DNA from 3 places in the Enterococcus saigonensis genome. Region 3 is predicted to be linked to each of the others. Evidence: predicted binding sites of a transcription regulator. Region 3 holds the regulator's gene; each other region holds the start of a gene.
What was found. Region 3 encodes HrcA, which represses chaperone genes, less so after heat shock. Its sites were predicted from a motif close to TTAGCACTCNNNNNNNNNGAGTGCTAA; they were not measured.
Positions count from the first base shown of each region.

Region 1: the regulator HrcA is predicted to act here: its motif matches at 6,953-6,979, upstream of groES (co-chaperone GroES).
Region 2: the regulator HrcA is predicted to act here: its motif matches at 8,514-8,540, upstream of clpP (ATP-dependent Clp endopeptidase proteolytic subunit ClpP).

Region 1 is NZ_AP022822.1:2,015,436-2,026,146, forward strand. Features, by position in the region: gene EsVE80_RS09570 (LTA synthase family protein) at 1-656, opposite strand, end outside; gene nadE (ammonia-dependent NAD(+) synthetase) at 917-1,738, opposite strand; gene EsVE80_RS09580 (nicotinate phosphoribosyltransferase) at 1,738-3,219, opposite strand; gene EsVE80_RS09585 (DUF1827 family protein) at 3,427-3,783, opposite strand; gene EsVE80_RS09590 (MerR family transcriptional regulator) at 4,085-4,858, shown strand; gene groL (chaperonin GroEL) at 4,966-6,594, opposite strand; gene groES (co-chaperone GroES) at 6,640-6,924, opposite strand; gene EsVE80_RS09605 (CPBP family intramembrane glutamic endopeptidase) at 7,128-7,754, shown strand; gene EsVE80_RS09610 (NAD(P)-dependent oxidoreductase) at 7,859-8,503, shown strand; gene EsVE80_RS09615 (MBL fold metallo-hydrolase) at 8,559-9,362, opposite strand; gene EsVE80_RS09620 (two-component system regulatory protein YycI) at 9,451-10,320, opposite strand; gene EsVE80_RS09625 (YycH family regulatory protein) at 10,321-10,711, opposite strand, start outside.
Region 2 is NZ_AP022822.1:691,077-701,787, forward strand. Features, by position in the region: gene rnjA (ribonuclease J1) at 1-1,671, opposite strand, end outside; gene EsVE80_RS03205 (DNA-directed RNA polymerase subunit epsilon) at 1,673-1,885, opposite strand; gene EsVE80_RS03210 (ABC transporter ATP-binding protein) at 2,422-4,155, shown strand; gene EsVE80_RS03215 (ABC transporter ATP-binding protein) at 4,152-5,915, shown strand; gene EsVE80_RS03220 (gamma carbonic anhydrase family protein) at 6,115-6,603, shown strand; gene EsVE80_RS03225 (NADP-dependent oxidoreductase) at 6,785-7,723, shown strand; gene clpP (ATP-dependent Clp endopeptidase proteolytic subunit ClpP) at 7,879-8,460, opposite strand; gene EsVE80_RS03235 (hypothetical protein) at 8,729-9,241, shown strand; gene EsVE80_RS03240 (glycerophosphodiester phosphodiesterase family protein) at 9,393-10,139, shown strand; gene miaA (tRNA (adenosine(37)-N6)-dimethylallyltransferase MiaA) at 10,148-10,711, shown strand, end outside.
Region 3 is NZ_AP022822.1:1,473,569-1,484,279, reverse strand. Features, by position in the region: gene recJ (single-stranded-DNA-specific exonuclease RecJ) at 1-806, shown strand, start outside; gene EsVE80_RS06960 (adenine phosphoribosyltransferase) at 818-1,330, shown strand; gene trhO (oxygen-dependent tRNA uridine(34) hydroxylase TrhO) at 1,703-2,602, shown strand; gene hemW (radical SAM family heme chaperone HemW) at 2,836-3,999, shown strand; gene hrcA (heat-inducible transcriptional repressor HrcA) at 4,167-5,207, shown strand; gene grpE (nucleotide exchange factor GrpE) at 5,242-5,775, shown strand; gene dnaK (molecular chaperone DnaK) at 5,822-7,651, shown strand; gene dnaJ (molecular chaperone DnaJ) at 7,796-8,962, shown strand; gene EsVE80_RS06925 (iron-containing alcohol dehydrogenase) at 9,150-10,214, shown strand; gene pcp (pyroglutamyl-peptidase I) at 10,230-10,711, shown strand, end outside.

The DNA.
Region 1 (10,711 bases), 540 kb from region 3:
TCTTTTGGTTTTGTCATGGCATCGACTCGCAAATTATATAAAAATCCTCCGACAAAACCGACATTATAATAATTCATCTTTTGTGAATAAGGAATCCACAATGCCGTTTTATTGTACGCTTTTCGCAATAAATTATCGTTAGAATTAAAATGACTCGCATACAATAAAAAGAGCAAACTAACTAAAAAGACTACGCCACGCATAATTTGTCCACCACGAGATAATTTGCGGCTGCGATAAATACTGTAACCTAATGCTGCAAGTGCCAAGATAATCGCACTCAGCGCAAAAATGAAAATTGGCCAACCTACCATATCCTTTAAAACAGCCAGTTGCCCTATCATCTTTAAGTCATCAGGATAAATAGGTTCTTGCCGTGCCGCCATTTTCTGGTAATCTGCAAAACCCAACAGACCAATTGCAATACTATAAAATAGACTACCAAATAAAAGCGAACCCGCAACTGTAGCAAAAACACCATAGACTGCCAACAATACTAAGCTTCCTAGGAAAAACTTAGTCGTGTGCCACGAAAAAGCAAATTTTAAAGCTAAATCTACTGACAAATTATTTTGACACCACTGTAAATATAAATTACTGATAAGAATTAACAAAAAAATAGCTATACCAGCTAATAGATACTTTATTTTTTTCATGAAGAAACCTTCTATTCGTTAATATTATTATAAAATTAATTGTAGTAGCCTTTATTTTAGCGGTTTGCTTTACTAGTGTAAAGAAACTAGTGGAAATTTAAAAAAGACAAAAAAAAGAGGAACCAAACTGGTATCCTCTAGCCGTTGTTGACGGAGTCTTCCCCAAAACTCCACTTTTAGTATAAAATAAACAAAGTTATATAGCAAAAGTGAGGGTAGGATTTTAATTAAAAACTAATTTAGTCCATCATACTCTTATTTTACTTCCAGAAGTTATCAAAAACAGTAATCGGTAAATGACGCTTATGTTGTCCTTTTGCCCACCAGGATTCAATTGTGGTTTGCGCTTTTTTTGAAACTGTTTTTCCTTCTAAATAATCATCAATTTCATCATACGTAACTCCTAATGCAACTTCATCGGCAATAAGAGGTTTATCATCTTCTAAATCTGCCGTAGGAACTTTCAAATACAATGCTTCTGGTGCGCCTAACTCTTTTAGTAAAAGTTTTCCTTGACGCTTATTTAAACGAAATAGAGGTAAGATATCAGCGCCACCATCACCAAATTTGGTAAAAAAGCCGGTAATATTTTCCGCCGCATGGTCTGTGCCAATTACTGCACCGCTATAGGCTCCGGCGATAGCATATTGCGTAATCATACGTTGACGGGCTTTGATATTTCCTTTATTAAAATCTGAAATTTCAACACCAGCTGCTTGTAATGCAGCCGTTTGCCCATCAACAGCCGCCTTAATATTCACCACTAAGGAAACATCTGGTTGTATAAATTCTAATGCCTGTTGCGCATCTGCTTCATCAGCTTGCGTACCATATGGCAAACGCACTGCGATAAATTGATACTCTTGTCCTGTTTCCGCGCGTAATTCTGTAATAGCTAATTGAGCTAACCTTCCTGCTAAGCTGGAATCTTGTCCCCCACTAATACCTAAAACAAGTGATTTTAAAAAGGTGTTGCGTTTTAAATAGGCTTTTAAAAATTCAACACTTACTCTAATTTCTGCCTGTGGATCAATGACAGGTTTAACGCCCAGTGTTTCAATGATTTCTGTTTGTAAAGACATTAAAAACGTCCCTCCTCTTTGGTTACAGCTGCAACAGATTTACGAACCTTTTCCATAATCGCCATTTTGTGGTTCCAACAATCCGTTGATAAATCTACTGGATACTGTTGTGGGTTCAAATCACGTTTGTATTCATCCCATAAAGAATCTAGACATTCATGGGCATAAGCTTTAATGTGGTTCAAATCTGGCAGTTCATAGACTAATTTGCCTTTATTAAAAATTTCTTGTAATACAGGCCGGGCACTAAAATCACGAACAGTTTTATTAATGAACGTATGCACAGGATGAAACATAAAGATTTCTTCTTCTTCCCGTGGGTCTTCATCCCACAATGTAATGTAATCTCCTTCAGATTTGCCATCTTTATTTCGATTAATCCGCCAAACTTGTTTTTTACCAGGCGTTGTTACTTTTTCTGCATTTGAGGAAAGTTTAATAGTATCTACCATTTGACCGTGATCATCTTCAATAGAAACTAATTTATAAACAGCACCTAATGCCGGTTGGTCATAGGCCGTGATTAATTTCGTCCCTACACCCCACACATCAATTTTTGCTTTTTGCATTTTCAAACTTAAAATAGTATTTTCATCTAAGTCATTTGAAGCATAAACTTTAGCCTGAGTAAAACCTGCTTCATCCAATTGTTCACGAACTTTTTTTGAAATGTAGGCCATATCACCTGAATCGATGCGAACACCTAAGAAATTAATCTTATCGCCCATTTCCTTGGCTACTTTAATTGCCGCTGGCACACCTAGTTTCAAAGTATCATAAGTATCTACTAAAAATACACAATCTTTGTGTGTTTTTGCATAAGCCATAAACGCATCGTAATCATTGCCATAAGATTGGACTAAAGAGTGAGCATGGGTGCCACTAGCAGGAATACCAAAGATTTTACCTGCTCGCACGTTGCTTGTTGCATCCGCTCCCCCAATAAAAGCTGCGCGAGTACCCCAAAAAGCTGCATCAACTTCTTGGGCCCGCCGAGAACCAAATTCCAATAAAGGATCATCCCCAATAACAGATTTAATGCGTGCAGCTTTAGTGGCGATTAAAGTTTGAAAATTCACCATATTTAATAAAGCTGTTTCTATTAACTGTGCTTGTGCTAAAGGCCCTTCAATTTGCACGATTGGTTCATTACTAAAGACCAAATCGCCTTCTAAGGCTGAACGAACGGTACAGCTAAATTTAAAATCCACTAAATAATCTAAAAATTCTTCCGGATAACCTGTAACTTCTCTTAAATAAGCGATATCACTTTCCGTAAAACGTAAGTTTTCTAAATAGCGGACAAAACGCTCTAAGCCTGCAAAAATCGCATAGCCAGTTTTAAAAGGCATCTCACGAAAATAACACTCAAAAACAGCGTGACGGTCGGCGCGCCCCAACTCCCAATATGTCTTCATCATATTCAATTGATATAAATCTGTATGCAGCGTTAAGCTGTCGTCAGGATATAATTTTTGCATCAGTTAATCTCCTCAAGATATTTTATGCCTTCCATTATATCAAAAATTCATAAAAAGATAGAAAAATCGCACTTTTTCTTTCATTGAAAGCAAAAAAGAGGTGTAAGAGCCAACATTTCTCTTACCTCCCCTTTTAAATAAAATGTAGTTTTGCGGTTACTATGTGATAACAGCATTAAGCTTATCACAATTTAAACCACAGAATATTTAATTTTCCAAAACAGTATACTCAACTAAGATAATGTCTTTGCGCGGCTTGGAAAATTTACTACCTGCATCTTGCATCTTTTGTTTAATGTTAACATCTACCTGAACCGCGTGCCGTTCCACTTTCAATAAGCGATGGATAATCGTATCTACTTCTTCTTTTCGAATTTTTTTGCGGTCATTAATTAAAATTAACCGAATTTTATCATAGGTATCCGCATAAATAATTTGTATGCGATCTGCAGAATACAATTTATAATACTTAATTGCCGTTTTTCCAAAAACAAATTTAGTAATATTAGGATAAAATGTTTCTAAGTTTAAATTTTTATTTACAGGCGTTTCGATTATTTTCATAACATCTTTCCTTTCAATTTCATCAGGCACTAACACTTTTTTGACTTCTACTTAATGATAGTATAACACATTTCAATTTCAACTTTAGTGAAGAAAGTTTGTCTAAACCTCCAAAGCATCGTATTCTTATCTCTTTTACTTACAAAAAATATTTGTTCATTCGTTTCAATTTATAACCATTTTCCGAATATAATATCTAGCAAAAAATCTTCCGCAAAAAAACTTGACTTTGACGCAACGTCAAAGTTTATTCTATAGTGGAGAAATGAAGTTGAACAAGCAAAAGCTGGGAGGAGCACCCATGTACACCATTAATGAATTAGCTAAACTTGCAAAGATTTCCACCCGCACACTACGGTATTACGATCAAATTGGCCTGCTAAAAGCAAAACGCCAGAAAAACACGGAATACCGCTATTATGATGAACGTGCAGTGGATGAATTACAGCAAATTTTATTTTTCAAAAGTTTCGGCTTTACTTTAACAAAAATTAAAGATGCAATGAATCTACCTCAAGAAAAGCGTTTAAACTTGCTGGAAGAACAATACCATCTTCTTTTGACGCAACAAACCCAGTTAACTAAAATGATTCAGGCTCTTTCTCAAACATTGGTTTATTACAAAGGAGGAAATTATATGAACGATAGCGAAAAATTTGCAGCGTTTAAAGCCGAAAAGATTGCAACCAATGAGGCACAATATGGTCAAGAAATCCGTGAAAAATATGGCAATGAAATAGTCAATGCTGCCAATGATAAATGGTCCCACCTTACAGTGGAACAATACGAGCAGTTACAAAAGGCAGAAAGTGATTTATTTGCTAATTTAAAAATTTTATCTCAATCTGAAACAATTAACCTGGACAGTACAATTGCCCAAAATGTTTTTAACGCTCATAAAACTTGGCTGCAAATTGCGGCCCCATTTTATAATCAAAACTATCACCGCAGTCTTGCCGACATGTATGTGGAAGATCAACGTTTTGCAACCTATTATAACGATCGTGTTGCGAGCGATATAATAGGTGTTATGCGAGATATCATTTATCATTATACAAATGACTTTCTTTTTTAAATAAAATAAATTTGCACTAAAAATGCCTTAGTATTTATCCTTTTCACGTAATGACAAGATAAAAAAGTGATGATCCTTTGCGGATCATCACTTTTTAATACTACAAATTACATCATACCGCCCATTGCAGCAGGATCCATTCCTGGTGCAGCAGGTGCTGCTTGTGGTTCTGGTTTATCCGCAACGACAGCTTCAGTCGTTAACAATAAAGCAGCAACAGATGCAGCATTTTGCAATGCTGAGCGTGTTACTTTAGTTGGGTCAACGATACCAGCTTCTACCATGTTTACCCATTCGCCATTAGCAGCGTTAAAGCCCATCCCGATTTCAGCATGTTTTAATTTATCGATGATAACAGAGCCTTCATATCCTGCATTTTCAGCAATCTGACGTACTGGTTCTTCTAAAGCACGTTCCACAATTTTCACGCCTGTTGCAATATCGCCTTCTGCTTCAATGGCAGCAACTTGTGCAATCACATTTACTAAGGCAGTACCACCACCAGAAACCATACCTTCTTCAACAGCGGCACGAGTCGCATTCAAGGCGTCTTCAATACGTAACTTCATTTCTTTTAATTCTGTTTCAGTTGGCGCACCAACTTTAATTACAGCTACACCACCAGCTAATTTTGCTAGTCGTTCTTGTAATTTTTCACGGTCAAAATCAGACGTTGTTTCGGCAATTTGGTTTTTAATTAATTGTACACGGGCTGCAATTGCATCTTTTTCACCAGCGCCTTCAACAATTGTTGTGTTGTCTTTATCCACAACCACTTTGCTTGCTTGACCTAAACTTTCAATTGTTGCATCTTTTAATTCAAGACCTAAGTCTTCTGTGATGACAGTACCACCAGTTAAAACAGCGATATCTTCTAGCATTGCTTTGCGGCGATCACCAAATCCTGGAGCTTTTACTGCAACAACGTTGAAAGTACCACGGATTTTGTTTAAAACAAGTGTTGGTAATGCTTCCCCATCAACATCGTCAGCAATAATTAACAATGGTTTTGATTGTTGTAAAATTTGTTCTAACAACGGCAAGATATCTTGAATATTAGAGATTTTTTTATCCGTAATTAAAATATAAGGGTTATCTAGAACAGCTTCCATTTTATCGTTATCTGTTACCATATATTGTGATAAGTAACCACGATCAAATTGCATACCTTCTACAACATCTAGTTCGGTTTCAATCCCTTTAGATTCTTCAATTGTGATAACCCCATCGTTACCAACTTTTTCCATTGCATCAGCAATGTAGTTTCCTACTAATTCGCTACCTGAAGAAACAGCACCTACTTGAGCAATGGCTTCTTTTGAGTCAACGATTGAAGAAATGTTGTGTAATTGTGCTACTGCTGTCTTTGTAGCCAATTCAATTCCACGACGAATGCCTAGAGGATTAGCTCCTGCTGTAACGTTTTTAATTCCTTCTCTAACAATTGCTTGTGTTAGAACTGTTGCAGTTGTTGTACCGTCACCAGCAATATCATTTGTTTTAGACGCAACTTCAGAAACAAGTTTTGCTCCCATGTTTTCAAAATGATCTTCTAATTCAATTTCTTTTGCAATTGTAACACCATCATTAGTAATTAATGGTGAACCATATGATTTTTCCAAAACAACGTTACGACCTTTAGGCCCTAAGGTTACTTTTACTGTATCAGCTAATTTATCTACCCCACGCACCATAGCGGCCCGTGCGTCTTCTGCAAATTTAATATCTTTTGCCATGCTAAAACACCTCATTTTAATTTTTTATGATGATTTTATTTGTGATTACTCTACAATAGCAATAATATCTTTACCATTAACGATTAAATACTCTTTGCCGTCATACTTCACTTCTGATCCAGCATATTTTTCAAACATTACTTGATCTCCCACAGCAACTGGGATTGCGGCTTTTTCACCATTTTCTAAAAAGCGACCTTCACCAACGGCAACAACTGTACCTGTTTGTGGTTTTTCTTGTGCAGCTGATGCTAACACGATTCCACCTACAGATTTTTCTTCTTCTTTTGCGACTTCAATGATCACGCGATCACCTAATGGTTTTAACACGATATATCCCTCCATCAATTTTCATGTATTAGCACTCTATATGTAAGAGTGCTAACCTACAAGAACTATATTACTCATTTTAACCTTACAATGCAAGTTTTTTCCCTTGTTTTTTTATCAAAGAAATTTTGTCTTTTTTTTGAACTCATTGTCTTAAGAAAGTGATTCCGGTATACTAATTAAATAACTGGAGGACAAAATAAATGTCACAAATTAAGTACAGTTTTTTATCCGTTTTGTGTTATGCATTAATTTTTTTTATTCCTGATATGATCAAACTACACAATGGCACGACACTAACTGCCAGTTTATCTTATCTAATTGGTACGGGAATTTTAATCATTTTATATCAAAAAGTTCGTCCTTTATCTTTTGAAAGTAAAAGTGTTAGTCCTAAAAAAGACCTTCTCATTAGTTTTATTGGAATATTATCAATTATCTTACTAGTAGGTGTTGGGGGGTATATTGAAACTTTTTTTAGTTTTCAAAATAACTTCAATCGTGGTCTTAACATGCTAGATGTTTTATGGCAAAGACCAATTTTTGCAATGATTGCTACTATTTGCGGCCCAATTATAGAAGAGTTTGTTTTTCGCCGAGCTTGTATTGGTTTTTTTAGCGAATATTTTTCTTTGCGATTTGCAATTTTATTTAGTGCAACAGCTTTTGCGTTAGTCCATGTTGATAGTGATATCTTTATTTATTTCATTTTAGGATATGTTTTATCTTTACTTTATGTTAAGAGTGGTTCCTTAAAAACTGCTATTATTAGTCACTGCGGCTCTAATATTTTGGTTTTGGCTATTCAAGTACTACGTTTTGCAACTTAATTTTTTCGTCTCCTTTTTTAGGAGGCGTTTTTTTAGCAAAAAAAGAGGCTTACCGCTAAAATGAATGCTGTAATAGTTTTTTTATAAATTGAGGAGGCGTTTTGATGAAAATTGGAATTATTGGTGCTACCGGGCACGTTGGCAGCCACCTTGTAAAAGCAGCATTAGCAGATAATCACGACGTTACTGCAATCGTTCGTAGCCCAGAAAAATTGCAAGTTTCGGTTCCAGTCTTAAAAAAAGATCTTTTTGCATTAACGACGACAGATTTGACTGCTTTTGATGTTGTTATTGATGCCTTTAATGCCCCGCTAGGAAAAGAAGAACTCCACCAAACAAGTTTGCTTCATTTAGCGAAAATTTTAAGTGGAACAGCAGTATGGTTGATCGTTGTCGGCGGCGCATCTTCTTTATATTTAAGCGCTGAACGCTCCAAACGCTTATTGGATACCATCCCAGCTAATTCGCCAATTTATCCAACTGCGTCAAATATGGCACAAGCATTGGCTGAATTAAAGAAAGTATCAAATAGTACTTGGACATATGTTTCACCTGCGGCTAATTTTATTTACAAAGCACCTTATACTGGTAAATATCAGATTAATAAAGATATCTTAGAAAAAGACTCTGCTGGAAAAAGTGAGGTCAGCATGGCGGATTACGCCAAAGGAATAATGGATTTAATCAAACACCCACAAAAGAATATTCATATAAGTATTGCTGGAGACAGCTCAAATTATTCAGCGTAAACGTAAAGAAAAACCACGACTTTAACCGTCGTGGTTTTTCTACTCATTAAATCGCTTAAAGCGCAAATAATTCACTTGCTTGATCTGGATCTGTATCATAAATTTTAAAGTTATAATCTACACCTAGATCATGTTCTTTTAAAACATTTTTCATAGTCAAATGGGCAAGCTCTTTCATGTTGTTTTCTTTACTTAAATGTCCCAAATAAATCCGTTTGGTGTTATCCCCAATAATATCAGTCATAACCAAGGCACCATCTTCATTTGACAAATGTCCCCGATCTCCTAAAATTCGTTGTTTTAAACTCCAAGGATAAGGACCCATTCGTAACATTTCCAAATCATGATTACTTTCTACTAAATAGGCGTCTGCATCGCGAATAATTCCGCGGACATGATCGCTACAATAGCCTGTATCTGTCAGCATGACAAACGATTTGCCATCTTTATGAAAACGATAAAATTGTGGCGCAGCTGCATCATGGGAAACACCAAAACTTTCAACATCCATATCACCGAACGTTAATACTTTACCCATTTCAAAAATGTGTTTTTGTGCGACATCAATTTTGCCCAGCATTCCTTCCATTGCTTGCCAAGTTCCTTCATTGGCGTAAATATCTAGTCCGTATTTCCGCGCCAAAACACCTACTCCATGAATATGGTCGCGATGTTCATGCGTTACCAAGATTGCATCTAAGTCAGCAGGATTTTTGCCAACTTCTGCCAGCAATGATGTAATTTTCTTGCCAGAAAGACCGGCATCAACCAGCAATCGTTTTTTTTCACTTTCAATATACAAAGAATTACCAGAACTGCCACTGGCTAAAACACTGATTTTTAAAGCAGCTTCTACCATCTGCTAGACTTCCCTTCAACTAAACTAATAAATTAGAGCGTGATTGAACTTGTACCATCACCTTCTAAATGAATTTATTATACATACCTTAATTAGTATTTTCCACTTTTTGTAACGTATTATTTGTAATGATACGATTAGTAAAAGCATTAACTGTTTCAATTTGAATATTATTTTTTCCAGTTCCCACAGCTACTAACCATGCAGGTACATAAACGTTTTTGCCACGAACTTGTAAGATCATTACATAAGACAACTGACGCCATAAAATTTTTGATTTTGCCGGTAATTTATTATTGATGTAAAGTGTATTGACGGCATCTTTTTCACTGTACAACGCCATCTTTTCCCGAAGCTTTTCAATTGCAGATAAATGCGTCTGCATATAACGGGAAACCCGTAATAAGCCATCGTTTTCTTCTAAAATTATTTCCATTTTACTTGTATCATCATAAAAGGGAATCCCTTCAAAACTTTGCGCACAAATAATTTCTGGATATTCTGGATTAGTTAATGATTCATGAGGCACATACATATATTCTTGCCCAAATAAAACTTCACTTGAATCCTTCAAAAAAGAATTCACATTTTCTTTGGTCTCTTTACTATCTTTAATGTAAAAATTTGTACTTGGCGTATAGATAAATTGACTCTGATTTTCTCCTGAAAAATTCAAACCATTGTTAAATGCCGCACCATTTTTTTCTTTTGCACTACCAACAGCATCAGCCATATTGGTGGGGACTGCTGCTAAATAATATCCCTCTTTTACCTTAGAAGATAATTCCCCTTTAATGCTAATTTCATCAGCTTCTAAACGTTGCACAATGTCGATTTTCTGATTTGTACTAGAAACATTTCCTTCTTCATTTTTAGTAGCATGGTAAATGTTGAATAAAAAGATATTCACTCCAAGAAATGCTAAGAAGAAGATCCATTCGATTTTTTTAAAATCCAATTAATCCGCCCCCGCTTCTTGCTGAATTTTAGCTATTAGACTATCATAGGAATACCAATTACCATCATAGCGAATATACCACATTGGTACTAAATCAACGACACCGCTAGTGGCAGATAAATCTTGACGTACATAAGCAATGACTAACGATTGAATCAAACTTTGATCTACCCCCATATAAGCTAAATTTTCAATAATTGTGTGGCTAGGGGGCAATTCTACAACTTCATCTGAGGGAATCGGTACTTGAATGGCATTCATACTTGATAGAATTTGGACTGGCAAAGCACCGTTGTCGGTTTTGCTTTCGCTATTTACCTTTAAATTGACTTCTCCTTGATAGGCATCCCCAAATACGGGATAACCCTCGACAAAAATGCGATAAGTAATT
Region 2 (10,711 bases), 780 kb from region 3:
TTCCGGTGTCATAATCATGGATAGAATCATCGGATGACGCTCAGTTTTTTCAAATAAGTAAGGTTGCAATGCATTAGACATTGCTTCTCTTAATTTGAATTCGTTGCAGTCTGGCTGATTCATAGCTTCTCTTAAAGCTTTAAAAAGCAATGTTTGACCTTCATTAATCATTTCACCAGATTCACGCATGTAGACAAAACCGCGGGATAAAATATCTGGACCAGCTAGAATTTCTTTTTTCGCAATATCGACAGTTGCGACAGCTAAGACCAACCCTTCTTCGGATAAAATGTGGCGATCTCGTAAGACCACATTTCCAATATCACCGATCCCACTACCGTCAACATAGACATCACCAGCATTGAAATGACCACAAATGCGAGCGCTATTCGCCGTTAATGCTAACATATCGCCGTTTTCCATTAAGAAACAGTTTTCTTTTGGTACACCTGTATCTTGAGCTAGTTGTGTATGGATTTTTAACATCCGATACTCTCCGTGAATAGGCATAAAGTATTTTGGTTTCATTAACCGTAACATCAATTTTTGTTCTTCTTGGCCACCGTGACCAGAAGTATGAATATTATTGATTTTGCCATGTATTACTTCTGCGCCAGCTTCCATTAACAAGTTAATCAAGTGGTTAACGCTCGTTGTATTCCCTGGAATTGGTGAACTTGAAAAGATAACTGTGTCGTCTGGTTGAATTTGAATTTGACGATGAGTTCCGTTGGCAATTCGACTTAAAGCTGCCATCGGTTCACCTTGTGAGCCAGTACATAAAATTAAAACTTCATTTGCTGGCAAGCGATTTACTTCATGTGCGTCAATAAAAGTCCCATCAGGAACTTTTATATAGCCTAATTTTTGACCATTAATCATAGCATTTTCCATACTACGGCCAAATACTGCGATTTTCCTTCCGGTTGCAACAGCGGCATCTGCTGCTTGTTGTAGTCGGAAAATATTCGAAGCAAAAGAAGCAAAAATAATGCGGCCTTCTATTTTTTCAAATATTTTTAAAATTGACGCGCCAATAATTTTTTCTGATTTAGTAAAAGTTGGAATTTCAGCATTGGTACTGTCTGATAAAAGACACAAAACCCCTTCTTCACCAATACGTGCCATTTTGTGTAAATTGGCTGGTTCACCAACCGGGGTGAAATCAAACTTAAAGTCTCCGGTTTGTACAATGTTGCCAGATGGTGTTTTTACCACAATTCCTAAAGCGTCTGGAATACTGTGTGTCGTGCGGAAAAAACTAACAGAAGTTTTACGGAAGCGAATAATTGAATCTTCATTGATTTCATGAAGCTCGGCATCCCGCAATAAACCATGTTCATCCAATTTATTGGTAATTAAAGCCAGTGCCAATGGCCCAGCATAAATTGGAATATTAGCTTGGCGTAATAGGTAGGGGATTCCCCCAATGTGATCTTCGTGACCGTGAGTAATTACAAGTGCTTTAACTTTCGGTAAGTTTTGCACGATGTAACTATAATCGGAAATGACATAGTCAATCCCAAGCAGCTCATCTTCTGGAAATTTAATTCCGGCATCAATAATGATGATTTCATCTTGGAATTGTACCCCATAACAGTTTTTTCCAATCTCACCGAGACCACCGATTCCGAAGACGCCGGTTTCGTTGTTTTTTAAAGAGAGTTTCATTTTAAAACTCCGTTAATTTGAAGTCGGCATTTTCTTTTTCGTAGGCTAAATGACTATCATCTAGTCCTTGAATAAATTCGATGTTGTATGGGGTATGTTCTTCAACTAGTGCGCGGGCAGTGACTTCATCGGCTGCCTCTACGTAAATTGATAATGTTTGCTCTCTTTTTGGGTTACGTACTTTTGTTTCTTGATAGTAAACTTTGTAAATCATCTGTTTGACTCCTTTATTATTAATTAAACGGTATAAAAATGGCATCTAGATGATGGCAAATACGAGAATTAGAGCAACCAAAAAACAGGGGAGTTACTTTGATAAAAAATTTTTGCCCTACATGAAACAAATAACTTTTTACTATCAGCAAATTCTCCGCTAAATTTTAGATGCTTTTTGAAAATCAGACGATTTTCAAAAAGAGAAAGTCTCGTCTTTACTTTCCGCTTATTTTTTAATTCAACCGTTCCTTTGGCGTTTTTGCGCCCAATTAATGATATTTTAGCATAGATCTTTCAATAAGTATAGAAAAGTCAAATGGTGTAAAGGGATTACATTGGGGAAATTTCTGGTTATTTTGGCTACAATTAAAAATTTTACTGTGGTATAGTGAAGGTAATGCGAAAATTTATTCATGCTCAGGTACACCCTTTGAGAATTTTTAAAAGGGTGTCCATTTTTCTATCATTTAGCTTTTTAATTTTACGCGTTTACAGGCAGAAGCCTGTCTTCATTTTAATAAAGGGGGAAAAAAGATGAAATTGATGTGGCATTATACAATGCGCTACAAAAAACTATTATTTTTTGATTTCATTTGTGTCTTTGGTTTTATTATCATTGAGTTAGGTTTACCAACTATATTGGCACGGATGATTGATGCGGCTATTCCAGCTAAAAGCTTTAGTCAAGTGCAACAGTTAGGGCTTTTAATGGTTGTTATTACAGTCTTAGGAGTAGTAATGAATATTCTTTTAGGCTACTTCACTACGCGAATTACGACCAATATTACGGCGGATATTCGCGATGATTTATTTGAAAGAATACAAGGATATTCTCATTACGAATACGAACAAATTGGTGTCTCTTCTTTGATTACTCGCGTTACAAATGATGCTTATCAAATAATGCTTTTTATGCAAAATATTTTGCGAACGGGCTTTATGACACCCATGATGTTTATTGTGAGCTTGTATATGATTTTTCGAACGAGTCCATCATTAAGTTGGTATGTACTTTTGGCATTGCCGATTTTACTTTTGGCCGTGATTGCAATTGCCAAGTTTTCTGATCCCTTATCGACGAAACAACAAGGAAATTTGGACAGAATTAACGCAATTTTGCGAGAAAACTTATCAGGTTTGCGTGTCATACGCGCTTTTGTTAATGAAAAATTTGAGGAAAAGCGTTTTGAAAAAGTCAACAAGGCATATGCTTCAAGTTCTAAGAGTTTATTTCGCTTAATGGCAGTAGCGCAACCAGGATTTTTCTTCTTATTCAATATTGTAATGGTTTTAATTATTTGGAATGGCACAATTAAAATTGATCAAGGAAATTTACAAATTGGCGATTTGATTGCATTTATTGAGTATATTTTCCATGCCTTATTTTCTTTTATGTTATTTGCCTCTGTTTTTATGATGTACCCACGAGCCGCTGTTTCAGCAAGACGTATTCAAGAAGCACTTGATGCAACGTCTGAACTTATCGAAAAAGAAGACGGCGTTACTGAAACAGCTACAAAAGGTTATGTCGAGTTTAAAAATGTTACGTTTGCTTATCCTGGACATGCCCAAAGCCCGATTATTCGTAATGTTAGCTTTACCGCACAACCAGGCGAGACGGTTGCTTTTATCGGGAGTACCGGTTCAGGGAAATCTACACTTATTCAATTAATACCACGTTTTTACGATGTGAGTGAAGGGGAAGTTTTAATTGATGGTGTTAACGTAAAAGATTACCGTTTAAAAAATTTGCGAGAAAAAATTGGCTACATTCCGCAAAAGGCGCTTTTATTTACCGGAACAATTGCAGAAAACTTGCGTTACGGAAAATTGAATGCTACGCAAGCAGACATGCAACGCGCGGTAGATATCGCTCAAGCTGCTGATTTCATCAGTCAAACACCAAAAGGTTTTGATGCATTACTTTCAGAAGGTGGTGCGAATTTTTCTGGTGGTCAAAAGCAACGTTTGGCAATTGCTCGTGCAATTATTCGTGATCCTGAAATTTATATTTTTGATGATAGTTTTTCAGCTTTGGATTATCAAACAGATGCTAAATTGCGAGCACGTTTGAAAAAAGAAACAACGCATTCCACCGTTTTAATTGTCGCACAACGAGTAGGAACAATTATGCATGCAGATAAAATTATTGTTTTAGACGAAGGTAATGTTGTGGGAATGGGGACGCACCGAGAACTTCTGAAAAATTGCAGTATTTACTATGATATTGCGGCTTCTCAGTTATCAGAGGAGGAATTGGCACAATGAAATCATTTTCTTCTTTAAAACGTTTGGCTCGTTATTTGAGTCCTTATAAAATTACGGTCTTTTTAGTACTATTTTTTGTGGTATTGACAGTGGCTTTAAATGCGGCAATGCCTTATGTTGCAGGCTTACCAACAACCGAAGTTGCTAGAAATATTGCAGCCGGTGAAAAAATTAATTTTGAGTATGTGTTTAAATGTTTAATTTGGATTACGGCCGTTGGCGTGGGATATTGTATCGCGCAATTGCTATCAGGTCTCTTAATAACCAATGTGGTCCAAAGTGCTATGTATGATTTGCGACAAGATATTGATGAAAAAATTAATCGGTTACCAGTATCTTATTTTGATAAAAACCAACAAGGAAATATTTTATCTCGGGTTACTAATGATGTGGATGCAGTGAGTGGTGCAATGCAACAGGCTTTGATTGGGATTGTCAATGCGATTTTAGGGATTATTATGGCACTGGCGATGATGTTTTACATTAATATTCCGATGGCATTGTTATCTATCATTATGATTCCTGCTTCTATGCTGATTTCACGAGGAATCGTAAAAGTTTCGCAAAAATATTTCCAAGGAATGCAAAATGCTTTAGGGGATTTAAACGGCTATGTCCAAGAAAATATGACCGGTTTTAGTGTCTTAAAAGTATACGGGCGGGAAAAAGAAACATTAGCAGGCTTTAAGACGGTTAATCATCGGTTAAAAGATTTTGGCTTTAAAGCTTCCTTTATTTCAGGTCTTATGATGCCACTTGTTTCCTTAACTGCTTATATTACTTATATTGTAATGGCGGTTTTAGGTAGTTATTACGTCATTGGTGGTGTTATCGTTGTCGGACAATTACAAGCTTTTATTCAATATATTTGGCAAATTAGTCAACCTCTAGGGAATATCACGCAACTATCTTCTGTTTTACAAAGTGCATCTGCTGCTTCAACGCGTGTTTTTGAAATTTTAGATGAAGCAGAAGAGGTATTAAATGAGGCTGATATCCCATTACCAGAAGTTGTTTTAGGAGATGTGGAGTTTGATCATGTTTCATTTAGCTACACTGCCAATAAACCATTGATTAAAGACTTAAATTTTAGTGTAAAAGCAGGACAAACAGTGGCGATTGTCGGACCAACAGGAGCGGGAAAAACAACGTTAATTAATCTATTAATGCGTTTTTATGATGTAGATTCTGGAGCGATTAAAATTGATGGTATCGATACGAAAAAAATGAAGCGTAGCGATGTACGTTCGGTTTTTGGTATGGTCTTGCAAGATGCCTGGCTTTATGAAGGAACCATTGGAGAAAATATCCGTTTTGGGAAATTAGATGCAACGGACTACGAAATAGTTGATGCAGCCAAAACTGCGAATGTTGATCATTTCATTCGGACGATGCCAGATGGCTATGATATGATGATTAATGCTGAAGGGAATAATGTTTCTTTGGGACAAAAACAACTTTTGACGATTGCACGAGCTGTTATTTCCAATCCTAAAATTTTAATTTTAGATGAAGCTACAAGTTCTGTTGATACACGTCTAGAAGCATTGATTCAAAAAGCAATGGACAAAGTCATGGAAGGACGTACGAGTTTTGTCATCGCCCACCGTCTATCTACTATTCGAGATGCGGATTTAATTTTAGTAATGAACCAAGGCTCCATTATTGAAAAAGGAACACATGAAAGTTTATTAGCTGAAGGTGGTTTTTATAATAAACTTTATCAAAGTCAGTTTGCTGAAGATGGCGATTACGATTAAAATTTTAAAGAAGCCAAGACAAAAGTTATCTTGTCTTGGCTTTTTTTTAGAATAAAAAAGAATTTTTATCCACAAAAAAACAACTAAAAAAGTGGTACCTATCCACTAGAAATTTAAAAATTATCAATTAACACCAAGCTGTTGATTTGTCTTTCTGTGCTACAATGTAGGTGCAGATTGAAGAAAAAGAGGGAAAAGTATGAAAAATTTCATCGCAAAAAATGCTGTTGTACTGGGAGATGTAACACTCGGAAAAGAGGTAACCATCTGGTTTAATAGTGTGATTCGGGGCGATAGTAATTTTATTAAAATTGGGAATCGGACAAATATTCAAGATGGTACGATTATTCATGTGGATCATGATGCCCCAACAGAAATTGCTAATGATGTGACAGTTGGACATCAATGTATGCTTCATGGCTGCAAAATTGAACAAGGAGCGCTCATTGGTATGAGCTCGATTGTATTAAATCACGCTGTTATCGGTGAAAATAGTTTAATTGGTGCTGGTTCTCTTGTAACACAAGGAATGGTAATTCCCCCCAATGTCTTAGCTTTTGGGCGGCCAGCAAAAGTTATTCGACCTTTAACTCCAACAGAAATTGCTAAAAATAAAGCCAATATCACCCATTATTGTCAATTAGGACAAGAGTTTCTGGAAGGAAAATACCCAGAAGTAACAAAGTAAATCTAACTTATTTTTACTAAGAGATAAAAATTCAGTCTCCAAAAACTACGTGAATATTTTTATTGTGGTTTACCTGACATGATATTTTTCTTCGCTGTAAAAGTAGCCAAAGCGCAAATTGTTGCGCTTTTTTTCTTTACTCGGTACACTTTAGAAAAATGTAAAAAAGGAGGAATTTTTGATGGAACGTTTTGCTATAACTGGTTATGGTGAGCCAAATAAAGTATTTCAAACAATTACAGCTCAACCAAGAGAAGTTACTTCAGGACATATACGAGTAGCAATCCATGCTTTTGCGATTAATCCATACGACGTTTCATTGCGCCGCGGAGAACAACAAGAATTTCGCAGTTTGAAGTTTCCTTACGTGATGGGCAATGATGCAGCTGGTATTGTGACAGAAATTTTCCCTGGTGAAACAGATTTTTCTGTGGGTGATCGTGTAGTCATACATCCCGTTAGCGGGGCGTATGGACAAGAGGTTGTTTTGCCCACTAAAAAAGCAGCAAAAATTCCTGCAAAGTTGAGTTTTGCTCAAGCAGCGAGTCTAGTCACTACGGGAATTACTGCCTATAATTTATTGTTTCAACTTTTACACGTCAATAGCAGTCAAACAGTAATGGTCCTAGGAGCTTCTGGTGGTGTTGGTTCTTTATTAGTACAACTTTTACATCAAAATAAAAATCGTGTTCTTGCCAGTGCGTCTAAGAGAAATGAAGAAAAGATAAAAAGCTGGGGAGCAGATGAATTTAGTGCATATGATACAGAGGATTCTGGTAAAGTATTCTTTGAGCAAGCAGACATTGTCATTGATGCAACAAAAGGGAGTAAAAGCGGTGCAATTGGTTTAAAAATTTTAAAACCAGGAGGAACTTACGTCGCTTTAAATGAATTACCAACAGAAATAGAGCGTAAAGATGGTACGTATTTACGTTTTGTTCCTAAAAAGGATTACCAAGATCAAAGAGCTTTTGCGTATTTACTAAATGTTTTTGCTAAGGGCAATTTATTTGTGAATATTGCTGAAATATTGCCCTTTGAATTAGAAAGTGTGATTTATGCGCATGAAAAAATCGCAGGCCATCCTGCTGCTGGTAAAATTGTCATCGCAAAAAGCTAAATGAAAAAGTAATCTTTAATTTAGCTATTTTTGAAATTAAAGTAGAATGTGTTCGTCATTTTCTGAATTGAAGAATTTAGTGAAGATGATAATAAAAAATAGCGTAAAAAAAGAATTGAGACTTTCGTCTCAATTCTTTTTTAGCTTGGGCTAAATTATTTTGTTACCATAATTTCATCAATTAAGCCATATGCTTTCGCTTGTTCAGCAGTCATAAAGTTATCGCGGTCAGTGTCTTTTTCGATAACTTCCAATGGTTGACCAGTACGTTCAGCTAAGATATGGTTCAAACGATCACGGGTTTGTAAAATATGGCGAGCTGCAATTTCAATTTCAGTTGCTTGACCTTGCGCGCCACCTAGAGGTTGGTGAATCATGATTTCAGCATTAGGTAAAGCGAATCGTTTCCCTTTTTCACCGGCTGTTAGTAAAAATGAACCCATTGAAGCAGCCATCCCCATAACAATTGTTTGCACATCAGCTTTAACAAAGTTCATTGTATCGTAAATTGCCATCCCAGCTGTTACGCTACCACCTGGTGAATTAATATATACATAGATATCTTTTTCAGAATCTTGTGCGTCCAAGAATAATAATTGGGCGATGATTGAATTTGCTAAGTCGTCAGTAACTTGACCGCTTAGCATGATAATGCGGTCTTTTAATAAACGTGAGTAGATGTCATACGCTCTTTCGCCGCGGGATGATTGTTCAATGACTGTTGGAATTAAATTCATAATGTAAAGTCCTCCTTTAATCAAATCGACGTTAAATTTTGTACGTCTCAAGTTTAGCACATTTAAGCGATAACCTCTAAAAAGAAGTATAACTAATAGGTCAAAATAGGTCAAATGAAAAACTCAACGAATCTGTAAATTTTTTTCAGATAGAAAAAATGGCTAAAATAGATAACAAAGCCGTGGATAAAAGCAGGTAAAAAATGCGAATCTAATAGAATTTATGCTAAAATAAAAGACAGGAGAACTTGCAAGGAGGAAAAATATGATAGCAGTAGCAGCAGCCGGTTTTTTTGGAGTCTTAGTAGGTGCTTTGATTGTCACAATTGCTTTTAATTTGCGAATCCGTTATGACGAAAAAAAAGAACAACGACGACGTACTTTGGAACATAAAGTCAAAGAGATTGAAACTTTGATTCAATTAAACAAAAAAATAAATGAAATTTTACAAAAACGTAGTGTGCTAATGGCAGAATATGTCAGTTTTGATGCTTTTGATGATTGCTATATCACAATTGACGACTATGCGTATTTGCAATCATTTGCCGCTCAAAATAATTTTTACTTACCAAACTATATCTTAGAGGAATTTTTCAAAAATATTGCGCAGCGTAAAGTTATTTTGTCGCCAGATGAAACGATTAAAGTTGGTGGTTATGCTTATAAAGGCGGACGCGTGATTATGGAGCATTTTTCTGATGATTTGACAGAGCTTATCAATGAAAGAAAGGCAGCGTTAAAACATCTTTCAGATGAGACTTTGACGTATTTTAGCGCATAATATTTTTTTGAAAAGATGGGAGGAGCCCTGGAGGGATTTCTTCCCATCTTTTTTAATCAAATGAAACGTTAAGGCTTAGACGTAAAGTTCATAAAATAAAGATAGAAGTGGTACAATTACTAATGAAGAAAAAGATAAGGAGGAAACGGTGATGACACAAATCGTAGCCCATCGCGGTGCCAGTGGCAATCGGCCAGAAAATACGCTCCCATCTTTTGCAGAAGCAGTGCGAGTAGACAGTGACGTGATTGAGTTAGATGTTCATTTGTCAAAAGACGGTCACCTAATTGTGATGCATGATGAAGATGTAGAACGAACAACGAATGGTAAAGGTTTGATCCGAGAAAAAACACTGGCTGAAATAAAAAAACTAAATGCCGGGAGTTGGTTTTCTGAAAGTTATCAAAATACGAAAGTACCAACTTTAAAGGAAGTATTAGATTTATTGGTTATGCGGAATTTTCGCGGAGTACTGACTATTGAGTTAAAAACAGATCATTATCATTATCCTGAAATAGAGATGAAAACTGCGGCGTTGATGACCAGCCGGAATTGGCCTTTTCAACACTGGTATTGTAGTTTTAACATAGCTTCGTTGGATATCATTCATCAATTAGAACCAGATACGCAACTAGATTTAATTTTAAGCACTAGCGATAAAAAGGTGCTTCAAGCGTTGGACCGTCCGTATATTGAAGGAATTCATCCTAAAATCGACTGGGTTTTAAAAAATAAAGCAACATTACCTGACTTGCCGTTAGCTGTTCGTCCCTGGACGATTGACGACGAGGAATTAGTTAGAGAATGTGTTGCATTGCAGACAACGGGAATTATCACTAACTTTCCAGAAAAAATACAGCAATATGTAAAAAATGCGAGAAATAAGGGAAGTAAATGAGGGGAAAGATGAAAGTATTAGTCATTGCAGGTCCAACTGGGGTCGGAAAAACAGCCTTGAGTATTAAACTGGCACAAAAATTTAATGGTGAAATTATTAGTGGTGATTCATTACAGGTCTATCGTCAGTTAGATATTGGTACAGCCAAAGTAAGCAAAGATGAAGCCGCAGGTATTCCCCATCATCTAATTGATATCTGTGATTTTACGGCGGAGTATTCAGTTGCTGATTTTCAAAAAGCAGCGCGAAAAAAAATTGCGACCATCACTGCAAAGGGAAAATTACCCATTGTTGTTGGGGGAACAGGACTTTATATTCAAGCTCTTTTGTATGATTATAAATTAGGAGCAGCTGAAGAATTTGGGCAAGCAGGAGAAAAACTACGAGAAAAATATCATGAGTATGCCAAGGCACAGGGAAAAGAGGCCTTATGGCAATTACTTTTGGAAAAAGATCCTTTAGCAGCAGAAAAGATACATTTTAATAACGAACGAAAAGTTGTACGAGCACTAGAGGTATTTGATTTATCTGGACACAGTATTGTAAAACCTAAAGAAGAACCCCAAAAATTA
Region 3 (10,711 bases):
ATACCCATCTGAAGTTCAACATCATTGGTAGTGAACAAACACCATTGACTACGATCGGTTTTGGCTTTGGGAATCAATTAGCTGCAATGGAAAATAATGAACTTTCTGTTGTTGGTCAGTTGCAAATTAATGAATGGAATGGGCGGCAGTCTCCTCAATTGCAATTAGTAGATTTTACTGCTGTGGGATTACAAGTAATCGACTTAAGGGCAAAGAAAAAATGGCAACAACTTCATTTTTCAACTGATACACTTTGTATTTACTTTGGCAATAAAATACCTTCAGAGATAAGTGATCAAATTGTAACAAATGTGCATCATTTCAAAGATCTACCAAATTTAAATCTATTAGTGCAAGAAAAAAACTATTCTAGTGTGGCTTTTTTAGATTGTCCTAATGAGGCAACCTTATTAAAAGAAATTATATCATTAGCTGATTTTCGTCAGTTATATTTAATTTTAACTGCCAGTGATGATGCCTATTTAGATGGATTGGGAACTCGGGAACAATATAGTCGGCTCTTTAAATTAATTGCGCAACAAGACACTTTAGATGTTCGTTATAAACTAACTAATATTGCGCAATTTTTAAAAATACCAGAAAAACTGCTAATTTTTATGATTCAGGTGTTTTTTGATTTAGAATTTGTTACAATAAGCGATGGTCTTTTACGTCAATTAGACGTTGGTGAAAAAAAAGATCTAACTACTAGTGAGATATATAAACGTAGACAACAAAAAATTAAAACAGAAGAATTTTTATTGCTAAGTGATATGGCAACTTTAAAAACTTGGTTTGAAAACTAGGAGGAAAAAACATGGATTTAAAAGATTACATTGCAAGTATTCCCGATTACCCTTCAGAAGGTATTATTTTTCGCGACATCTCACCTTTAATGGCTGATGGTATGGCTTACCGTGAAGCGACAAAGCAAATCGTAGATTATGCTAAAGAAAAAAGAATTGATATGGTTGTTGGACCAGAAGCACGCGGTTTTATCGTCGGTTGTCCAGTTGCTTATGAATTAGGGGTTGGTTTTGCTCCGGTTCGTAAAAAAGGAAAGCTACCACGAAAAACTATTGAAGTTACTTATGATTTGGAATACGGTACAGATACATTGACATTACATGAAGATGCGATTAAGCCTGGTCAACGTGTTTTAATTTGTGATGATTTACTGGCAACTGGTGGGACGATTAAAGCTACTACAGAATTAGTTGAAGAATTAGGCGGTGTAGTTGTAGGCTGTGCTTTTTTAATCGAACTAATGGACTTACATGGTCGCGACAAAATTAAAGACTATGATATGATTACCTTAATGGAATATTAAACGCTATTTACCTTGCAATCTTTATTGCAAGGTTTTTTGTTTTATTGCTAATTATTTTAGCGGAAATGACGTAATTATTGTCGAGAAGAAACTATAGTAACTATGAAAAAATGATAGTGTTTTTACCTAATAATGAAATAACAGATTTTAAAACTATTAAATTTACGCATGTATAACTTTTTTATATTTGTGAAGGATTTCCTTTTTTAGGTTGAAAAACAAATACAGCAAAAACTGTTTATTAAAGGCAAAATTGAAAAGTGATGAAATTTTTTTATTGGAAAAAGGTTCATTTTGAGATGCTTGCCACAAGCAGAGAAATTTCTTCTAAGTTTTTGATTAGTTATACTTACACATGAAAGGGGAATAGGTATGAATTATGAAGTGTTACTTTACTATAAATACACAACAATCGAGAATCCGGAAATCTTTGCACAAGAACATCTAGCATTTTGCAAAGAATTGGGACTAAAAGGGCGAATTTTAGTGGCAGAAGAAGGCATTAACGGGACTGTTTCAGGACTAAAAGCAGCAACTGCTGTTTATAAAGAAGTGTTAAAATCAGATCCACGTTTTAAAGATATTATTTTTAAAAGTGATGAGACAGATGAACATGCCTTCAAGAAAATGTTTGTCCGCTCTCGTCGAGAAATTGTATCGTTACAGTTATCTGAGGATTTTAGTCCTAATGAAGTTACTGGTAAGTATCTTTTACCAAAAGAATTTAAAGAAGCGTTGTTGGATGAAGATACAGTTGTAATTGATGCACGTAATGATTATGAGTATGATTTGGGTCATTTTCGTGGAGCCTTGCGGCCGGACATTCAAAATTTTCGGGAATTACCACAGTGGATTAAAGAACACAAAGAAGAATTTTTAGAAAAGCGAGTTGTTACTTACTGTACTGGTGGAATTCGCTGTGAAAAATTTTCCGGTTGGTTAGTAAAAGAAGGATTTAAAGATGTGGGGCAATTACATGGTGGAATTGCAACATATGGCAAAGATCCTGAAATTCGTGGAGAGCTATGGGATGGTAAAATGTATGTCTTTGATGAACGAATTAGTGTAGAAATTAATCAAGTAGACAAAAGAGTAGTAGGTCGTGATTGGTTTGACGGGACTCCTTGTGAGCGTTACATTAATTGCAGCAATCCAGAATGTAATCGCCGCATTTTGGCTTCTATCGAAAACGAGAGAAAATATTTTGGTGCTTGCAGTCAAGATTGTCGTAATCACCCCCGAAATCGTTACGTACAAAAAATGAACGCGTAATAAACAAAATGATAGGAAGTAAAAAGGTTGAAATTAATTTCAGCCTTTTTTATAATTCCCGATTATTAGGGCATCAATTTAGTTTGTCAGTTAATTTTAAAAATAGCGATACATCTTTAAAAGAGTTGTTTAAAAAAGCACCATTTTTCCACGAAGAAATTTACTTATGGTAAGATAGACAAGAAAATGAAACGATTATGAAAAAAGCAATGTTAATTGAGAGGAACTAAGGCATGCAACAAATAAAAGAACAAAGAGATATGGCGATTTCAGCTTATATCCACATCCCGTTTTGTGAACACATCTGTTACTACTGCGACTTTAATAAAGTTTTTTTAGAAAGACAGCCAGTCGACGAATATATTTCATGTCTTTTAAAAGAAATGAAACTAACCCTAGAAAAAAATCCAATAGAAAAAAGTCCAACTTTATATGTTGGGGGTGGAACACCAACTTCACTTTCAGCTACGCAACTAGAGACGCTTTTAGGAGGAATTAATGCGCTTTTCCCAATGGAGACTGTTACGGAATTTACGGTAGAGGCTAATCCGGGAGATTTGACTATAGATAAATTGAAAGTGATGAAAGATTATGGTGTAAACCGTCTTTCAATGGGCGTGCAGACCTTTGACGATGTTTTACTAAAAAAAATAGGGCGCAAACATACAGTCAAAGATGTTTACAATACAATGGCCTTTTTAGAAAAAGCGGACTTTCAAAATGTCTCAATTGACTTAATTTATGCGCTTCCGGGTCAAACATTAACAAGTTTCCGTGATACATTACGGCGAGCTATTGAATTAGATTTACCTCATTACTCTTTGTATTCTTTAATTTTAGAAAATAAGACGATGTTTATGAACTGGGTTAGACAAGGACGACTAGAAATGCCTGATCAAGAAATTGAAGGTCAAATGTTTGAAGAGACTATGTCAGCTATGTACAACACAGGGAAATTCCAATATGAAATTAGTAATTTTGCCAAACCCGGTTTTGAATCCCAACATAATTTAGTTTATTGGAACAATGAGCACTACTTTGGTTTTGGTGCTGGAGCAAGTGGTTATCTTGGGAAAACTCGCTACAAAAATTTTGGCCCAATTCAGCATTACTTAAAACCATTACGACAAAATCAATTACCTATTTATGAAACAGAAGAGTTAAGCCGCCATAATCAAATTGAAGAAGAAATGTTCTTGGGATTGCGTAAAAAAGCAGGGATTTCAAAAGCACATTTTATGGAAAAATTTGGTGTTGATATGACAACTATTTATGGGAATGTGTTGACTAATTTAGTAAAAAAAGATTGGCTGATTGAAACAAAGGATACTGTTAGACTTACTCAAAAAGGGTTATTGATTGGAAATGAAATTTTTGAGAAGTTTTTGTTAGATTAATTTTTTAAATAGGTGTAAGCCTTGATATGATTAAGTAATTACGTTAGCACTCTATGCAATAGAGTGCTAATTTTTTATGGCTTAATTCTTGACATTAAACTTTCTTGTGGTATATTAATAGGTGTTAGCACTTAGATAGATGGAGTGCTAAATACGAGGTGATGAATATGTTGACAAAAAGACAACAAGATATTCTGCGTCTCATTATCCAGCATTATACTAAGACCGGTTTGCCGGTAGGTTCCAAGTCTTTAATGGCAGCAGGGATTAATGCCAGCTCGGCAACAATCCGTAATGATATGAAGGCTTTAGAAGAAGCAGGTCTTTTACAAAAGACACATTCTTCTTCTGGGCGTATTCCTTCTATGATAGGGTACCGTTATTACGTTGACCATCTATTGAAACCTGCTCGAGTAGCAAAAACGGATATGCAAGCAATTAAGCGTTCTTTTGGAAAGGAATTTCATGAGATTAATGATATTATTCAACAATCTGCCGAGATTTTATCCAATTTAACGAGCTACACAGCATTATCCCTAGGTCCTGATATGAAGGATAGACGTTTGACCGGTTTTCGAATTGTCCCGTTAAATACACGTCAAGTAATTGCGATTATTGTAACGGATCAAGGCAATGTTGAAAGTCAAGTTTTTGCTCTGCCGCAAAGTGTCAGTGGAGCTGACTTGGAAAAGATGGTACGGATCATCAACGACAAATTAGTGGGTGAACCGTTACTAACGGTTTACCAACGTCTACGTACTGAGATTCCGATGATCTTGCATAAATACTTTCAGACAACAGAAGGTATTTTAGATTTATTTGATTTGATGTTGGGTCAAGTTTTTGAAGAAAAAGTTTTTGTTGGCGGTCGTATGAACATGATTGATTTTGAGCCTTCACAAGATGTGAATCAGTTTAAGTCAATTTACCGCTTTATGAAAGACCCTGAAGAGCTGGTTCAGCTTTTGATTCCACCAACAGACAGCATTGATATTCGTATCGGTGATGAGTTGGGTAATGACTTATTTCATAATATGAGCCTAATTCAAGCCAGTTATGATATTTCCGGTCATGGTAAAGGTGTGATTGCATTATTAGGCCCTGCAAGTATGCAGTATTCTAAAATGTTTGGTTTACTTGATGTGTTTTCCAGAGAACTAGCTGAGAAGTTGGCGGAATATTATCGTTCGCTAGACGCAACAAGTTAAAAAAAGAAATTTGCGTAGAAAGGTGGCAAGTTCAGTGTCAGAAAAAGATCAAGAATTGAAAGATCAAGAGGTAGCAGAGACTGCCGAGCAAAAAGATTTGGAACAAGAATCTGTCACAGATGAATTAGCTGAGCTGACAGAGAAAATTGATGAAATGGATGATCAATTGTTACGAGCACGAGCGGAGATTGCAAATATTACCAATCGTAATCGTAATGAAAGAGAGCTTTTACAACGTTATCGTTCACAAGACTTGGCAAAAAAACTATTGCCAGCCATTGATAATTTGGAACGAGCAATGGCGACAGATGTGTCAGATGAGCAAGGAATCAATTTGAAAAAAGGCGTTGAAATGACATTAGCTAGTTTGCAACAAGCTTTAAAAGAAGAAGGAATTGAAGAGATTGCCGCTGAAGGTGAAACTTTTGATCCAAACTTCCATCAAGGTGTGCAAACTGTTGAAGCAAGTGAAGATGCACCTGCCAATACAATTGTGCAGGTACTACAAAAAGGCTATAAGCTACACGATCGTGTGTTACGGCCAAGTATGGTTATTGTAGCCCAATAAATTAAGAGTAACTCTAATTGATTAAATTATTAAGGAGCGTTTTATTATGAGTAAAATTATTGGTATTGACTTAGGTACAACAAACTCTGCAGTCGCAGTTCTAGAAGGCGGCGAAGCAAAAATTATTGCAAATCCAGAAGGTAATCGGACAACGCCATCTGTTGTTTCCTTTAAAAATGGCGAAATTCAAGTTGGGGAAGTAGCAAAACGCCAAGCAGTTACAAACCCTAACACCGTTTCTTCCATTAAACGCCATATGGGTGAAGCTGGATATAAAGTAGAAGTAGAAGGTAAATCATACACTCCACAAGAAATTTCAGCAATGGTATTACAATATATTAAAGGGTTTGCTGAAGATTACTTAGGCGAAAAAGTAGAAAAAGCGGTTATTACAGTTCCTGCATACTTTAATGATGCACAACGTCAAGCAACAAAAGATGCTGGTAAAATTGCGGGGCTTGAAGTTGAACGTATCGTAAATGAACCAACTGCAGCAGCTTTGGCTTACGGTTTAGATAAAACAGATCGTGACGAAAAAATCTTAGTCTTTGACCTTGGCGGTGGTACTTTTGACGTATCAATCTTAGAATTAGGCGATGGTGTTTTTGATGTATTATCAACTGCTGGTGATAACCATTTAGGTGGGGATGACTTTGACAATAAAATCATCGATCATATGGTAGCAGAATTTAAAAAAGACAATGGCATCGACCTTTCCAATGACAAAATGGCAATGCAACGCTTGAAAGATGCTGCTGAAAAAGCGAAAAAAGACTTATCTGGTGTAACTAGCACACAAATTAGCTTACCATTTATCACTGCAGGGGATGCTGGTCCATTACACTTAGAAATGACATTAACACGGGCAAAATTTGATGAATTAACAGCTGACTTAGTTGAACGGACTAAAGTTCCCGTTCGTCAAGCTTTAAAAGACGCTGGCTTATCACAATCAGAAGTAGATGAAGTAATTTTAGTGGGTGGTTCAACTCGTATTCCCGCGGTTGTTGAAGCAGTTCGCAAAGAAACAGGGAAAGAACCAAATAAATCTGTTAACCCTGATGAAGTAGTTGCAATGGGAGCTGCTATTCAAGGTGGTGTTATTACAGGTGATGTGAAAGATGTCGTTTTATTAGACGTTACACCATTATCATTAGGTATCGAAACAATGGGTGGGGTCTTTACGAAATTAATCGACCGCAATACAACAATTCCAACAAGTAAATCCCAAGTATTTTCAACTGCGGCAGATAATCAACCTGCTGTTGATATCCATGTGTTACAAGGTGAACGTCCAATGGCTGCAGATAACAAAACATTGGGTCGTTTCCAATTGACAGATATTCCGGCTGCCCCTCGCGGTATTCCTCAAATCGAAGTAACTTTTGATATTGATAAAAACGGGATTGTAAATGTATCAGCAAAAGACTTGGGTACACAAAAAGAACAAAAAATTACTATCAAATCTTCATCAGGTTTATCAGACGATGAAATCGAACGCATGGTAAAAGATGCAGAAGCGAATGCAGAAGCTGACAAAGCTCGTAAAGAAGAAGTTGACTTGCGCAATGATGTAGATGCCTTATTATTCTCTGTTGATAAGACATTGAAAGAATTAGAAGGTAAAGTTGACGCGGACGAAGTGAAAAAAGCAGAAGATGCGCGAGATGAGTTAAAAGCCGCTGTTGAAGCCAATAATTTAGAAGAAATGAAAGCAAAACGTGATGCTTTAAGTGAAATCGTACAAAATTTAACAGTTAAATTATACGAACAAGCAGCACAACAACAAGCGAACGAAAATCCATCAGAAGCACAAGGTGGCGCAGATGACGTTGTCGATGCTGATTTTGAAGAAGTTGACGGCGAAGATAAATAATTTTGTAAAAGTGAATTAATTCGCTGTGTAGGAATTAGAAAAAGCCAAGGCCTAGCTTTGGCTTTTTCTATGAGATAGTTTAGCTTCCTTTTAAAATGTGTTAAAATACCCAAGTGAGACTAAATGTATGTGGAGGGAAAGCCTATGGCAGACAAACGTGATTATTACGAAGTTCTCGGGCTGCAAAAGGGAGCTTCCGATGACGAAATCAAAAAGGCATATCGCAAGCTTTCCAAAAAGTATCATCCTGATATTAATAAAGAACCTGATGCAGAAGAGAAGTTCAAAGAAATTTCTGAAGCTTATGAAATCTTAAGTGATCCACAAAAACGAGCAGCTTATGATCAATACGGTCATGCAGGTACAGACCCTAACTACGGTGGCGGTTATGGCGGTTTTGGTGGCGGTAACTATGGCGGGTTCAGCGGTGGCAGTTTTGGTGGATTCGAAGATATCTTCGAATCTTTCTTCGGGGGTGGCGGTGGTCGTTCCGCAGATCCGAATGCACCAAGGCAAGGTGCTGATTTACAATACGCGGTTAATTTAAAGTTTGAAGAAGCCATTTTTGGGGTGGAAAAAACAGTTAAATACAATCGTGAAGAAGTTTGTCATACTTGTGGAGGAAATGGTGCTAAACCAGGCACACAACCTGTGACATGTTCTAAATGTCATGGTTCTGGTACGATTAACGTCGAACGTCAAACACCACTAGGTCGAATGATGAGCCGCCAGACTTGTGATGTATGTCATGGAACTGGTAAAGAAATTAAAGAACCATGTCCGACATGTCACGGATCAGGTCATGAAAAGAAAGCGCATGAAGTCAAAGTAAATGTCCCTGCTGGGGTTGAAGATGGGCAACAAATGCGCCTACAAAATCAAGGAGAAGCCGGTGAAAATGGCGGACCTTACGGAGATTTATATGTTGTCTTTCGTGTAGAAGAAAGCGATATTTTTGATCGTGATGGTGCTGAGATTTATTACGAATTACCGCTTAATTTTGTTCAAGCAGCGTTAGGAGATGAGATTAACGTGCCGACAGTCCATGGCGAAGTGAAATTAAAAGTGCCGGCTGGAACGCAAACAGGCACGAATTTCCGTTTGCGAGGGAAAGGTGCACCGAAACTACGCGGAAGCGGGAATGGTGATCAACATGTAAAAGTAAAATTAATCACTCCCAAAAATCTAAACGAAGAACAAAAGCAAGCGTTGCGTCAGTTTGCTGAAGTTAGTGGTACAAAATTGACGGAGCAACAATCAGAAGGTTTTTTTGATAAAATGAAAGATGCTTTTGGTGGTAAGAAGAAATAAATAAAAAGAGTTCATCAGATTTCTCTGATGAACTCTTTTTCTTATTACTGGTCCATAAAAAAGCTTACCAACAGAAAAAAAGTAATGATTATTGCGTTTGTTTAAAATGATAGTAAATAAATGAAGTTCGTGAAGCTTTTTGTTTTTTGGGTTATAGTTAAAATATACCGACAAAAGGAGTAGTTGTATGCGTATTTTTGCAAGTCCTCAAACATATATCCAAAGATTCAATGCCTTTGAAACAGAACTTTTCCGCTTGAAACGATTAGGAGAAAAAGCTTTAATCGTGACGGATTCATTTGTTATGCATATAGCTGGGGAAAAGTTGATTGATAATTTAAAGAGAGTGGATATTAAAAGTATAGCTGTTTTGGTTGATAAAAGCAGTCAAACAGATTTTTTATTAAAAATGGAAACGACGATTCAGAATGGTAACTTTCAATTTGTCATTGCTTTAGGTGGTGGCAAAGCAATGGATTTGGGCAAAATTGTAGCAAATATCAATCGTCTACCAATTGCTGTTTTACCAACGTCAGCTGCTACTGATGCTGCTACATCGCGGATTTCTGTTATTTATGATGAAGCAGGAAACTTTTTACACTATGATTATTATGATAAAAATCCTGAAATAATTTTAGTAGACACTAAAGTTATTTTTGCCGCACCGCAAGCAATGCTGGTGTCTGGTTTTGCAGATGGCATTGCAACGTATATTGAAGCGCGAAGTGTTTGGGAAGATTGTGGATTAAGCGTTATCGGCGCAAAACCGACGCTTGCGGCTTTAAGTTTGGCAAAAACGTGTCATGAAGTTTTAATACGTGATATTAAGCCTGCGCTGCAAGCGCAAAAAGATGGAATAATAAATGAGGCTTTTGAAAATGTCGTAGAGTGTAATATTTTATTAAGTGGCTTGGGTTTTGAAAATGGTGGTTTAAGCCTGGCGCATAGTTTTCATAATGTCATAATGGGCGATAATCAATTAAATGTTACGAGAAGTCATGGACAAATCGTTGCAGTAGGACTACTAATGCAGTTGCTCGTTGAAAAAAGGATAACAGAGTTTAATAGACACCAGCAATTATTTACCAGTCTAAAATTACCAACTAGACTACCAGAACTTGATTTGCATTTATCTCAAACTGTAATCAAGGATATAGCAAAGAAAATTTTATTAACTAAAGATGCCGGAAATTACCTTAACAAGCAGATAGATGAAGCAAAAATTGTCACAGCGTTAACCAAATTAGCATAGAAAGTAGAGAGTGAGATGAAGATTTTAATAACAGGGTTTGATCCTTTTGGGAAAGAAAAAATCAATCCCGCTTTAGAAGTAGTAAGACGTTTGCCAGATGAAATCTTAGAGGCGAAAATTATTAAATTAGAAATTCCGACAGTATTTGAAAAAGTTGGTCTAACTATTGAAAAAGCTATTAAAGAAAATCAGCCGGATGTCGTAATTAATATTGGTCAGGCTGGGGGGCGTTTTGCAATTACTCCTGAAAAAGTAGCGATTAATCTAGCGGATGCGCGTATCGCGGATAATGCGGGATATCAACCGTTAGACAAAACAATATTTTCTGATGGGAAAACAGCGTATTTTACCCAATTACCGGTAAAGGCCATGGTAGCTGCCATGCAAGCAGAAAAAATTCCAGCTGAAGTTTCTTATACTGCAGGTACTTATGTATGTAACTACGTTATGTATTATGTTCAATACTTAATTGATAAAAAATATCCGAGTTTGAAAGG